3 regions of the Exiguobacterium sp. s11 genome follow, and region 3 is predicted to be linked to each of the others. Evidence: a T-box and tRNA genes for the amino acid it is inferred to sense, from the RefSeq annotation. Region 3 holds a T-box; the other regions hold tRNA genes.
The links. A T-box is a leader RNA that pairs with one kind of tRNA and senses whether it is charged. The one in region 3 lies ahead of argS (arginine--tRNA ligase), so its partner is inferred to be a tRNA-Arg.
Positions count from the first base shown of each region.

Region 1: it encodes a tRNA-Arg, which carries the amino acid that the T-box ahead of argS (arginine--tRNA ligase) is inferred to sense. The anticodon was not compared.
Region 2: it encodes a tRNA-Arg, which carries the amino acid that the T-box ahead of argS (arginine--tRNA ligase) is inferred to sense. The anticodon was not compared.

Region 1 covers NZ_JACSNF010000001.1:808,126-812,785, forward strand. The annotation lists gene KNQ12_RS04470 (hypothetical protein) at 12-995, opposite strand; gene KNQ12_RS04475 (hypothetical protein) at 1,024-1,521, opposite strand; tRNA gene KNQ12_RS04480 (tRNA-Arg) at 1,651-1,724, opposite strand; gene KNQ12_RS04485 (metallophosphoesterase family protein) at 1,798-2,307, opposite strand; gene KNQ12_RS04490 (XTP/dITP diphosphatase) at 2,313-2,906, opposite strand; gene rph (ribonuclease PH) at 2,903-3,658, opposite strand; gene racE (glutamate racemase) at 3,659-4,465, opposite strand; gene KNQ12_RS04505 (phosphocarrier protein HPr) at 4,552-4,660, opposite strand, start outside.
Region 2 covers NZ_JACSNF010000001.1:1,048,411-1,053,070, reverse strand. The annotation lists gene KNQ12_RS05725 (gluconeogenesis factor YvcK family protein) at 1-634, shown strand, start outside; gene whiA (DNA-binding protein WhiA) at 631-1,587, shown strand; gene KNQ12_RS05715 (hypothetical protein) at 1,670-1,906, shown strand; partial or broken gene clpP (ATP-dependent Clp endopeptidase proteolytic subunit ClpP) at 2,028-2,612, opposite strand; tRNA gene KNQ12_RS05705 (tRNA-Arg) at 2,795-2,870, opposite strand; gene KNQ12_RS05700 (RNA polymerase factor sigma-54) at 3,024-4,166, shown strand; gene KNQ12_RS05695 (glutaredoxin family protein) at 4,157-4,417, shown strand; gene KNQ12_RS05690 (sugar-binding transcriptional regulator) at 4,533-4,660, shown strand, end outside.
Region 3 covers NZ_JACSNF010000004.1:55,369-60,028, reverse strand. The annotation lists gene KNQ12_RS12865 (alpha/beta hydrolase) at 1-228, opposite strand, end outside; gene KNQ12_RS12860 (GGDEF domain-containing protein) at 265-1,950, opposite strand; T-box leader at 2,073-2,290, shown strand; gene argS (arginine--tRNA ligase) at 2,351-4,033, shown strand; gene KNQ12_RS12850 (hypothetical protein) at 4,064-4,660, shown strand, end outside.

The DNA of each region.
Region 1 (4,660 bases), on a different contig from region 3:
TTCCTGATGTCTCAATCGAAGTAAATTTGCTCGAATGCAATGACTTCCGGATAAAGGATATGCGCCGCTCGATATAACCGCTTCGCCAGCGGACTGAGGATACGTTCCGGTTCTTCACGTTCAAATGTCAGACCTGCGAGTTCTTCGCATGCTGCGAGCCACTTCTCCATGTCTGCTCCGATTCGTTCTCGTTCTTCAAGATGGATCAATTGATCCGATCGCAGGACGAGCAACGCTCGAAACGGATCCATTCGCTCTAACGTATGCATCGATGCCAGTAACGCTTGTTGCTCCTGTTGATGTACTAGCAGGATTTCTTCTAACTCTTCACGTGACGAGATCGTCCAGTCTACATCTAAGTGTGGCACATGAATGCTTACCGGATATGGCACGTGATGAAGCACGCTTCCTAATAACTGATCAATGACGAGTAGACTTTGATGTGCTGTCTCTTGCGCCTGAAGGTATTTTTGTGTGATGTATGCAATGAGCTCATGTGTCCGTTCGAATTCCACACCGGTCAATTGGCGCATTTGTTCGACCCAACTGCCGTGTCGCAACACATGCATCAATTCCGTTGCTGCTGTTACCTCACGCTGCGCAACAGGGTTGTTTTGAACTGCCGGCTTTTGTTCGCGAACACGCATCTGTTGTTTGATTTCATCTAATCGAAGCGCGAGCCCATAAGGCAGATACGGTGACGCCGAGCGCAAAGCGAGTTTCATCGGATAACGTTCTCCGAGTTCATAAAGAAAGAGTGCGAGCACTTGCTCGACACCCTCGACTTCAAGAAAACGTTCTGCCACTGTTTCAAATCGTTCACGGTCATGCATTAAGAGTGGTTGAATGACATAGAGCCGGTGTAAGACATCTTCTCCTGTCAATTGGTCAGTCTCTAATTCCATAATCAATTGTTCTTGTTTAGAAGCGGGCAAACGAAGAATCCGCGCTCGTTCTACTTCTAGTTCATGTTCCATCCAGCGCGATGTCCCCATATTCCGGCACTCCTTCATATTCAACTTCTTATTTCGTAAATGGATCGAGTAAAGACGTCCAGTTCGTGATCGCTTCTTGAAGTTGTCCCGCCTGCTCGATTCCTAATCGATTCAACGTATCTAATGAGACGTCAGCTTCAAGTAATCGAGCGATATCTTCCGATTGATTCACGTACTGCTCGAGTTTTGCACTTAAATTTTGCAATTCTTGCGGCGGATTTTCAAGTCCCGCTAGTCGTTGATCGATTTGATCCAGTTCTTGATTGAACTGATCAATCGTTCCGTTTTCCTTCAACTTTTCGATTTGTTGATCGAGTGCCTGTTCAGGGTTCGCAGATTCACGCGCTGTCGTAGCCGCCTCATTCAGGGAAGCCGACAAATCTGACGTGACTTGGGCCGTATCTTTTGCAATGCCTTGAAGTTCTCCAGCGTAATCGACACTATTTTTTACATCGTTGACTTGTTGTTTTGCATCGTCGACTGTATTTGAAATCTCACTACATCCAGCAAGAAACGTACTTAGCATAAGGACTGCTCCAACTTTCTTCCACATAGCATTCATCCCTTTCGAGTTCATGATACCTTAATTATAATCGAAAATCGGAATAAAAAAAAGAGACCACCCTCGTAAGGGCAGTCTCTATTTTAATTATAGCGTCCCAAGAGGGATTCGAACCCCCGACCGACGGCTTAGAAGGCCGTTGCTCTATCCTGCTGAGCTATTGGGACGTGTCAACACGAATAAACTATACTAGAACAATTCTTTCGTGTCAATCACATTACAAACATTGCAATTATTATATTACAAAAATGTTCCGTCCAGATGAAGGGCATTTACCGGGTCACCGTTCACATTAAGAAAATCGACAGAATAACGGTTTTGATCCACTTCAAGAATCGCATACGTCTTGTCTGGTCGATGACGTGGCATCCGGATTGAACCTGGATTGATGAATAACACACCGTCCCGATATTCAGCCTTCGCCACATGGGAATGACCATATAAGACGATGTCCGCCTGCTTTTCCTTCGCATGATGCTGTAAGACATCTAGACTGTATTTGACGTCCTGCCGATGCCCGTGGACACAGAGGATGGTATGACCATCCATTTCCGATACGACTTCTTCCGGAAAATCGTGTCCGTAATCGCAATTCCCTCGCACAACACGATATGGATATAATGATTCGATGTCGCGCGTCAATTGGGAGTCCCCACAATGAAATGCCGCATCTACGTCTTGGTGACGTTCGAATATCGTAAGCAGTTCTTGTTCTAGTCCATGACTATCACTAACGATCAACGCTCTCATCTTCATCACACTCCTAAGAAAGTAGTTAAGTCCTGTTCGAGCTTGCGCAATGCATTGCCACGATGACTAATCATCGCTTTTTCTTCTTTCGTCAATTCAGCAGCCGTCTGTCCGCTTTCTGTGACGAACAATGGATCATAACCGAAACCGTTCGAACCCGACGCCTCAAAACCGATTCGCCCTTCCATCGTTCCACGAACCGTCAATGTCTCACCCGTTGGTTTCGCTAGCGCGAGTACACAAACGAAGCGCGCCGTCCGATCTTCCTCCGGAACACCTTCTAACTTTTCAAGTAGTAGAGCATTGTTCGCCGCATCCGACTTTTCAAGTCCCGCGAAGCGTGCTGAGTAGACGCCGGGAGCGCCATCTAAAGCATCGACTTCAAGACCTGAATCATCAGCAAGTACCGCGTGGCCAAAGTAGGCTGCTGCCTCTGTTGCTTTTAAAAGTGCATTCTCCTCGAATGTCTCACCTGTTTCATCCGTTTCCGGAGCATCGGCGTGATCGAGTAACGACTCGACCGTATAACCGAGACGACCCAGCATGCTTTCAAGTTCCTTCACTTTACCTGCATTGTGTGTTGCGACGATGACCTTCATCTATGTTCCCCCACTTCTTCTCCTACATACCACCAAGAGACACCGAGTGCCTCACGGCCAGCCTCAATCAGTTCCTTAATACCTTTTTCCCCAAGTTCGAGCATTTCGAGCATCTCTTGACGGGAAAATGTCGACTCTTCTCCTGTTGCTTGCATCTCGACGATTTTACCCGATGAGGTCATGACGAGATTGAAGTCGACTTCCGCCGCAGCGTCCTCTTCATAGCATAGATCGAGCAAGACATTCGACTCGACGATTCCAACCGAGATGGCTGCGATGCCCTCTTTGATCGGTGTATCTGTCAGTTTTCCCGCTTGAATCAATTGATCGACTGCTCGGACGAGTGCCAAAAAACCACCAGTGATCGATGCCGTTCGTGTACCGCCATCTGCCTGAATAACGTCACAATCGATCCAGATCGTTCGTTCCCCGAGCTTCTCTAAATCAACGACGGCCCGAAGCGAGCGGCTGATCAGACGTTGGATTTCCATCGTCCGTCCCGTCTGTTTGCCGCGGACGGCTTCTCGTGCGGTCCGCTGAGCCGTCGCACGCGGCAACATCGAATATTCCGCATTGATCCAGCCCTGGCGTTTACCGCGAAGGAACGGTGGCACCTTCTCCTCGACGGTCGCCGTACAGAGGACTTTCGTATCTCCCAGTTCAATCAAGACAGAACCTTCTGCGTGTTTATTGACATCAATCGATAATTGAATAGGACGGAGATCATCCGCCGTTCGTTGGTCTATCCGCATTTAATCTTCCTCCGTTCCAAGCACGATGCGCTCCGCATGGATGGTCTGATCGAGCCAGTCCGTCGCAATCTGATCAAATGAGCGGATATCGCCTGTCGCGTAATAACGATGTTCCGGAATTTGTGTCACATCTGCTGAAATCGTATTGTAATCAAGTAGTGCTGCTACCTCGAGCGCTGTCTCGTCTCCTGAAGAGATTAGCTGGACGCCTGGTCCGATGACCCGTCCAATCACATCTGCTAGAAGCGGGTAATGGGTGCACCCGAGGATCAATGTATCCATATCGTAATTCATCAATGGTCGTAATGTATTGGCAACGACACGTTCGACGTACGCACCATCTGTCTGCATCGACTCGACGAGCGGAACGAATGGCGGGCACGCTAACGATTCGACGACGACTTGCCCTTCGACGTGGCGTAACGCCTTCTCGTAGGAATTACTTGTAATCGTCATCTTCGTTCCAATGACACCGATTCGTTTCGTACGCGTCACCTTAACTGCCGCGCGGGCTCCCGGATCAATGACACCGATGACAGGTATATTTAAACGTTCTCGCGCTTCTTTTAAGACGACAGCCGTGGCTGTGTTACAGGCGATCACGATCAATTTCACATCTTGTTGCACGAGATAATCAATCATCTCCCACGTAAACTCACGAATCTCTTCTTCTGGACGAGGACCATACGGACACCGCAATGTATCCCCGACATAGATGATTCGCTCATGGGGCAACTGTCGCATCAATTCACGTGCGACCGTCAACCCACCGACTCCGGAATCCAGTACTCCAATCGCTCGATTCACTCTTCTCCACCTCTTTCTCTCTTTCCTATGGTAACAAAAAAGGACGACGGTGCAAGACCGGCGTCCGAGAATGTACGATTACAGGATTACTGAGCAAGACCTTCGCTAGTCAGCATATCTGAAAGAGTCGTGATTGCTTCAGAAGCATCGTCACCGTTTGCAACGATTTTGATATCTGAATCTTTCGCGATTCCG
Region 2 (4,660 bases), on a different contig from region 3:
AAAAGTCTATCCGGCGACGGAACGGACAATTACGTTATGTGCCGAGTTCGAGGACGGGACGATCGTTAAAGGAGAGTCACTGATTCCAACGGTCGGTAAGAAGATTGAACGAATCTTCCTTGAGGAACAAGACGTCCGTCCGGTACCAGAAGCGATTCAAGCAATTCTTGATGCTGATGTGATCGTCCTTGGACCAGGAAGTCTCTATACGAGTATCATCCCGAACGTCTTGATTGATGAGATCCGGGAAGCGATTCAGCAATCGCTGGCTCCAGTCGTCTATATTTGTAACGTCATGACACAACCAGGCGAGACGACGGCGTTCACTGCCAACGAGCATTTATCGACGCTCGAACGTTTTCTCGGTCAAGGCGTCGTCGATACGATCATCGTCAATAATGAGTCAATCGATGCCGGTTACTTGAAAAAGTATCAAAAGGATCATGCCGACATCGTCACCTATAATGAAAAACAATTCGAGCTCGCAGGCGTCGAAGTGCTGGCAGATGATATCGTCGACTACAATCATCATTTCATTCGCCATGACTCAGATGCGGTCGCTAGCCTCGTCATGCGAAAAGTACTATCGATTCGTCGGATGCGTCAACTCGAAGGGAAGGAGGAGCTGACATGAGCTTTGCCTCAGAAGTCAAAAAAGAATTAACGCAGATTCCGATCACCGATCACGAGATGAAGGCGGAACTCGCGGCGCTCGCCCGGATGAACGGTGCAATCTCGTTCGGTCTCGGACGGGGTCTGACACTCGATATCTCGACCGAGAATGCCTCGATTGCCCGTCGGATCTATTCGCTTTTGAAGAAAGCATATGGTGTCCATCTCGATCTGCTCGTGCGGAAAAAAATGCGTCTGAAAAAGAATAATGTCTATATCGTCCGTGTTAAGCAACAGGCGGACAAGATTTTGCAAGACCTCGGAATTTTAGGGGAAGGGTTCACGATGATTCGTTCGATCAGTGACACGATTTTAAACGATGAACGAAAAGCGCGTGCGTATTTACGAGGAGCATTCCTCGCCGGAGGTTCGCTCAACAATCCGGCGACGTCGTCGTATCACTTAGAGATCTTCAGTTTATATGAAGAACATAATGCGGCGCTCCGCGGTCTATCGAACGTCTTTGATTTAAACGCGAAGGCGATTGAACGAAAAAAAGGGCATATCCTTTATATCAAAGAGAGCGAAAAGATTTCCGATTTTCTCAAGCTCGTCGATGCGACACAATCGATGCTACGGTTCGAGGACGTACGGATCTTAAAAGACATGCGTAACTCGGTCAACCGTCTCGTCAACTGTGAGACAGCGAACCTCAACAAGACGGTCGGTGCGGCATTACGCCAAGTCGAGAACATCAAGTTCCTTGAGCGGACGGTCGGTCTTGACGTCTTACCGGATAAGCTGAAGGAGATCGCGATCTTGCGCGTGACACATCAAGACGTGACGTTACAAGAGCTCGGGGAGATGGTCGAAAGCGGCTCCATCTCAAAATCAGGAATCAATCACCGGTTGCGGAAGATTGATCAAATCGCTGAAAAAGTACGGAATGGAGAGTCGATGACAGGGGCCTTATAAGAGGGTCGCTTGCGAGATGAACCATAGTCTACTATAATATATAGTCGATGCAACTAAATGTTCGAATTAAGGAGTTTTTGAAATGGCTAACGAAAAGAAACGTATTTCGCTCACTGTAGACGCGAAGTTTGACGAAGTATTAACGAAAAAAGCAAAATCAATCGGTGTACCGAAAAGCACACTCGTTGCGTTCGCAACATCTTTATTCCTGAAACAATTACAAGCAGAAGAAGAGCTTTCGCCACATGCGAACGCGATCTACTCGCTGATTCGTGAAAACCACGACATCGTTTCAGATATCACAGACTTGATCGACTGATCATCGACCTCTCGTTCTACAAGGAACGGGAGGTTTTTTGTTGTATGCAGATGAATAGAGAAGAGTTCGCTTTCCTACAGATACAAAAAAAGTGCCTCCCGAAGGAGACACTCTGGGTGACTTATGCACGTTCCATGACGCGGTCGATGAGACCGTAATCAGCAGCAGCTTGTGCTGACATGAAGTTGTCACGCTCTGTATCGCGTTCGATGACTTCAAGTGGTTGTCCTGTGTTTTCAGCCATGATTTTGTTGAGGTGCTCACGCATTTTGATGATACGCTCCGCATGGATTTTAATATCCGATGCTTGACCTTGTGTACCACCGAGTGGTTGGTGGATCATGATTTCAGCGTTTGGTAACGCGAAACGTTTTCCCTTTGCACCTGCTTGAAGCAAGAACGCACCCATCGATGCTGCCATACCGATACAAATCGTTGAGACTTGTGGCTTGATGAAGTTCATTGTATCGTAAATCGCCATACCGGCAGTGATCGAACCACCTGGGCTGTTGATGTAAAGCGAGATTTCTTTATCTGGATCTTCTGCTGCTAAGAACAGAAGTTGGGCAACGACTGAGTTGGCGACGTTGTCGTCAATCGCGCTCCCAAGAAGAATGATGCGGTCTTTTAGCAAACGTGAGTAGATATCGTAAGCACGTTCCCCGCGGTTTGTTTGTTCGATGACTGTTGGAATTAACATAGTCTTTGCCTCCTTATAGTTGGTATGTAGCTTCCTATTCGACTTATCCTTATCATAATCCTTTGGTCAATATTGGTCAAAAGATACGATGCGACTTTTAGGTATTTTTCCATTACAAGGGCAAACGAAACATATCAATATAGAAAAAAGGCAACGCCATTGCTGGCATTGCCTTGTAGTTGAATAAATGGTACACCCGGAGAGATTCGAACTCCCGACACCTGGTACCGGAAACCAGTGCTCTATCCCCTGAGCTACGGGTGCATCTGATGTACTGAACAATTAATAGTATAGCGACATTTTTTCAGGAAAGCAATAGGGAAGCATGACTTTTCTTTTCCTTAGCGACTTAAAAGAGGCTCAGAGCACGTTTCTTAAAACGTTTCTTCTATAATAAGAAGAGGAGGAGGGGAATCGATGGATCAACGCCAGGAACAGACGCAACAGATGACGTTATCGGCGTCACAACAGTATCAATTACATGTGCTTGAGCAACCAGCTGCTGAGCTCGAGGAGGAATGGCGACGGTTGAAACGACGGTTGCATCGTCATTACCCGAATCAGGTTTTGCTAGAGGTCGAGCAGATGGCAGGTAATATGGCATCCTATGAAGACGAGCTTCTTGCACAAATACGTTTAGAATCAGTCAGACAGGAAATAGGATATATGGCGGAACAACTCATCGTGTATTTAGAAGCGGACGGTTTATTACGGACGTCGGACGAGCAGCTCGCTGCATCCTTCTCGACCGATGTCGCAACGATTACAGAAGCACGGACACTTTTACAACAATGTGAACCAGTCGGCATCGCTGCCCGCTCGGAACGCGAGTGCCAATGGTTACAAGCAATCGAGCTAGACGACACGGAATTGATCGGACTGACGGATCGGCTACGACATGAACCGGCGAGTCAGGTGTTCGCTCAGTTCAGTGAACAGGATCGAGCGCGGTTGCGAAAACGATTGACAAGGCTGAGCCGGACACCGGATCTTCCTAAAGAAGAACGACCGGTCATGGCAGAAGCACGGATTCACCTGTTAGATGGAAAACTTCAGATCGACTGGACGACACTCGATACGGATCAGACGTGGCTCGGATTAAAAGAGGCAACGCCTTTTTTGCGCGCGTACGAACGACGCCGTGTCACGATGCATGCCATCCTCTCAGTTTTGCTTGAGCGACAAGAACGCTGGTTCAAAGGAGAACTGCATCTTGAGCCATTGACGAAAAAACAAGTCGCTGAGGCGACGGGGCATCATCCGTCAACGATTGGTCGAGCGATTGCTGCGAAGTACGTCGAGACGGTCCATGGTCTCGTTGCTCTAGAAGACTTGTTCGTCTCACGGACGACAACCGGAGATTCGAGTTTTTTGATTAAACGGCGGATCGCCGAATACATTCAATACAGCGATCGTCCGTTAAGTGATCAGCAATTGACGGATCGTCTGCAAGCAGACGGTCTGACAGTCGCAAGGCGGACGGTCGCGAAGTACCGGGCAGCGCTTGGTTTAACGAAAAAAACGATGCAGCAAAGGAAGGCGCAATCAGAATGGGATTAAAACGACACAGACACTTAACACTCTATTCACGTCCGGGATGTACGCTATGTGAAGAGGCCGCCATCTTACTCGACTTCGTACTCGATGAGTTTCCGGAATGGACGTTCGAGGAAGTCAACATCGATCAGGATGAAGCGCTCAGTCTACGATTCTTATACGAGATTCCGGTCGTCATGCATGACGAGGAAATCTGGAGTTATGGCAAATTCGAGACGGAAACGATAAGAAACCGCTTACTTCAAAAAACTTGAGAAACGAGACTTGCAAGGCGAGAAATGGACTGTTATGATAACGGTGTACCAAGTGGGACACGTTATGACATGCGGGACAGAAAGCGTCCAGCTACTTGAGAGGAGAGGGAAATACATGATTCGGCAGTTAGTCCAGATCCAAAAACGAATCGTGCCTGATCTGATCGAAGAAATGCAGACACGCTACGACATCCTTCATTATGTACGACTGATGCAACCGATCGGACGACGTACGCTTGCGAC
Region 3 (4,660 bases):
ACGGTCCATGCCGTCTTCTGGACTGTCGATCGCGACGACCATTGCCGGAATCTGTGTTTGTTGTAGCGCAAGATGAATCTCCCAGCCTTTTCCGAACGAGGCGGTTTCTCCACTGAAGACGTTTTGTCCATCGTGCATATAAATCACCGGTAACGCTTCAGAAGGATCTAAATGGGGCGGACGATGAATCCGAATCGTCCGGTGAGCTTGTGATGTCGGTAGCGTCATTTCAATTTCCGTAATCGACAATAGAGTCACGACCTTTCAAAGATTTGCGTAATGCGCGGTACAATTGCGTCCGTTGTGTTTTCCGCCGACATAGAGTGCATGGTCGGCTTGACGGAGTGATTCTTCGAACGTTCGTTGATATCTTTCCTCCACTGTGTCAATTCCGAGGCTGACCGTTAAGGACAGTCGGTGACCATCGACGAGGAAGGGACGATCCATGACCGCATGGCGGACCATCTCGGCAATCTGGATAGCAGCCTCTTGACTACCATTTCGCAACAGAAGTACGAATTCCTCCCCACCATAACGAGCAGCAAAGACATCATCATATTGTAATTGGATCGCCTGGATACGTCGACCGAGTTCACGAAGGACGAGATCGCCTACTTTATGACCGTACGTATCATTGACACGTTTGAAGTGATCGATATCGAACAGGATAACGGAGAGCGGATAGCAGTCAGCGGCAAATTCCTGCCGACCGTGTTCATAAAAAGCCCGACTATTCGGTAATTCGGTCAAGGCATCGGTCCGACTTTCCGTATAGAGTTGGACCGTTTCACGTGAGCGTTCTAAGACGCGACAAAAGATACGGAGCAAACGAGATAATTCGTCGGCATTTGTCACATCATAGGCGTCTGCGACTTGATGGAACAGGATGATCGAAACATCGACCTCTCCGCTCGTAATCGAAGGAATCGCTAGCATCGAGTGACGATCGACAGGCAATCCGATTTGAATATCGTTTCCCCAGTCGCAACGCAGCCCATAGATGATCGGGGTATGCAAATCGTCGGCTGACAAGGAATGAAACAGTGGTAACACGTCGATTGGTTGTTTCGTCCGGATGTTATAGATGACTTGTTTCCGCTGTTGTTGAATCGAGATCCAACCTTCAGAAAACGGCAATAGATGCGGTAAATCGAGGAGCAACGAATCGATCGTCTCGCGCTCGAAGCGGGAAATCAACAAATGTTCCTTCGCATCATCAAATCGCTTAGCATTATCGTTTGCTTCAAGGGAGTCGCCACGCTCTTGCAACAGACGTTTGAACAAAAAGAGAATCAAGGCGGAAACTGTAGCCGCGACGAGCGGACTTTCATCGTAGAACCAGATTCCAAGTAGAGCACTTAACATGCTAATCCCGTAGACGAGGGACTGAAGCTTTACGAGACGTTGCCAATCGTATTTCAAGTAGAGGAATCGATTGACGAATAGACATTGGAAGTAAGAGACAAGGAAGACGGTGATCAAAAAGCCGATGAAAGGGAGCAAGGCTTTCGTATACGTAAAGTTTGAGCCGATCGGTCCGCCGAGCGCATAATACGCAAAGACCGGAAGCGAGATGTAGACTAAATCGAACAAGGCGTTGATCGGGTAGAGATAAACGAAACGTTTCCAACGAATCGCTTTTCGGTGAGACATGAATTGAAAGACGAGAATACCGACTTGGCTTAAAATCAAGGCGTACGTTAAACCGTAATTGAGGAATAAAAATAAGATGATTCCTTCTTGGAATGTATAGTAAATGCCACCACGACGGACATTATCGAACTGAAACAGGAGAACGAGTCCGAATAAATAAAGAGTGTTGATGATGGAGACAGAAGGATGGAAGGTTGGTGGATGAGAACGATGCCGATCACTAATAATGTCAAGGCGACGAGACCGAAGACGATCCAGCTCGTCCGGGCTACATGTTGGTAGTAGCGCATGAAACATCCCTCCCCCTGAGAAGTATCTTTTATTCCTATACCCGAATTGTGGAAATTTTGATGAGCCATTTACCAAAAAAATAAGGTTGAGAGAAAAGAAAGAATTGCGTATAATGTGAAAGATATCGAATACAGTCGATGATGAAGAGAGTAACGGTTGATTTTCGTCAACTAGCGAATCAGGGAATGGTGGAAGCCTGAGGACGAACCGGTCGTGAAACGCACTTCTGAGACGCTGCCCGATTCCTGATGGAAAAGGCGTAGCCGGGGGAACCCCGTTATCCCCGAACAAGGTGGGTGTCGAGTGACACCAAGAAGAGTGGTACCGCGGTCATTCCGTCTCTTTGCGCGTGGCGCAAGGGGCGTTTTTTATTGCCAAAAAATCAGTAAAGCAGGAGGAAATAAAGATGAGTTATAAAGCGCAGTATGCAGAAGTATTACATCAAGTCATGGAAGGTACCTTATCGGTTGAACAAATCGAACAACTGATCGAGCAACCGAAACATGAAGATCATGGAGATCTGGCATTCCCATGTTTCATGCTCGCTAAAGCATTCCGTAAAGCACCGAACATGATTGCTTCGGAGCTCGCAGAAAAAATTGACGCGCCGTTGTTCTCGAACGTTCAAGCTGTTGGTCCTTACATCAACGTCTTCTTGAACCGGGAAGTCGTCTCGCAAGAAATCGTCAACCAAGTCCTGACGGAGCAAGAGGCGTTCGGATCAAGTGAAGCGAATGGAAAAACGATCGTCACTGATTTTTCATCACCAAACATCGCGAAACCATTCTCGATGGGGCACTTGCGTTCGACGGTCATCGGGAACGCGCTCAACCAAATCTCACGTAAAAAAGGGTACGACGTCGTCGGTGTCAACCACTTAGGGGACTGGGGAACACAGTTCGGGAAATTGATGGTGGCTTACACGATGTGGGGTGAGGAAGAAGCGGTCCGTGCAGAACCAATCAAGGAATTGTTGAAATTATACGTCCGGTTCCACGAAGAAGCGGAAACAAATCCGGCACTTGAGGACGAAGGACGTCTCTGGTTCAAAAAACTCGAACAAGGTGATGAGCAGGCAACGACGCTTTGGACGTGGTTCCGTGAAGTCTCACTCGTCGAGTTTAACCGTGTCTATGAGATGCTCGGTGTTAAATTCGATAGTTTGAACGGAGAAGCCTTCTACAACGATAAGATGCAACACGTCATCGATTTGCTCGAAGAAAAAGATCTCCTCGTCGAATCAGAAGGGGCAATGGTCGTCGACCTCGAAGCAGAGGGTATGCCACCTGCCTTGATTAAAAAGAAAGATGGCGCAACGCTTTATGCGACACGTGACTTAGCAGCTGCTGTCTATCGTCTCGAAACGTACCGCTTTGAGCAAGCGTTCTACGTCGTCGGTGGGGAACAAGCGCTTCACTTCAAGCAATTGTTCGCAGTCTTGAAGAAACTTGGATTTGAGAACGTCGACGGAATGCACCATGTGCCGTTCGGTCTGATCATGAAGGACGGAAAGAAAATGTCGACGCGTAAAGGTCGGATCGTCTTGCTTGAAGAAGTACTACAAGAAGCGATCGACGTTGCGAAGCAAAACATCGCGGAAAAAAATCCGAACTTAGCGAATGCCGAAGCCACGGCTCGCCAAGTTGGTGTCGGCGCGGTCATCTTCCATGACTTGAAGAACGAACGGATGAACAACATCGAGTTCGATCTTGAGCAGATGTTGAAATTCGAAGGCGAAACAGGACCGTATGTCCAGTACACGAATGCCCGTGCGCACTCATTGCTCCGTAAAGGTGGCTATGATGGCACACCATTCGCTGGTAGTGCCGATGATCATGCATGGGGTGTCGTGTCGATGCTAAACCAATTCTCGACGGTCATCGATCGCGCGTTCACACGTCGTGAGCCGTCAATCATCAGCCGCTACGTCTTAGATCTTGCACAAAGCTTCAATAAATACTACGGACACGTCCGTGTTCTCGAAGATGACGCAGCAAAACAATCGCGTCTTGCACTCGTCAAGTCTGTCACGATCGTCTTGACAGAGGGTCTTCGTTTGCTTGGTGTCGGCGCTCCAGAAGAAATGTAAGACCAATCCACGAATAAGAAGAGGTAGATTATGAAGACTGAGACGAAAGAACGATTACAGCAAGCTGCTTCACAGATGAAGCAGGAGCCTTTGGCAGAAACGGTCGCCTTTATGGCTGATTTTCACGGGAAAGTCGCTGCTTGGTTACCGGGAGAGTCTGTCGATTTCGTTCACGATTTCGTGACGGCGCCGGAAGCCGATTTGATTGCTCCGATTGAAGGAGACGCGTTACGGACGAAAGACAATTTTGAATTCTTCATGCGTAAGAAACAGACACGGAAAAAACTGGGTGAACTGTTGACGCTTTGGAAGTCGGCACGTACGACAGAGACGTTGAGTCAAATCGATGCGATCGGATTGAAAAAATGGCTCGCTCGTAATGAATTCCGTTCGGAAGACAAACCATGGGATTATTTGAACCGTCTGCATGTTCTGCTATTCCTTGATTTGATGACGACGATCATCGATGATCATCGATTGACGAGTCTGCATGAGCAACTTGTCGGTACGACACCAGTCCCGACGAGCTTCGTACGTCGTCAAGGGGATGTTCGTCAAGTCATCGAAACATTCGCGGAAGAGACGAACTTCACACAAGTGGATGTCGTCAAGGCATCGCTTGTCCGT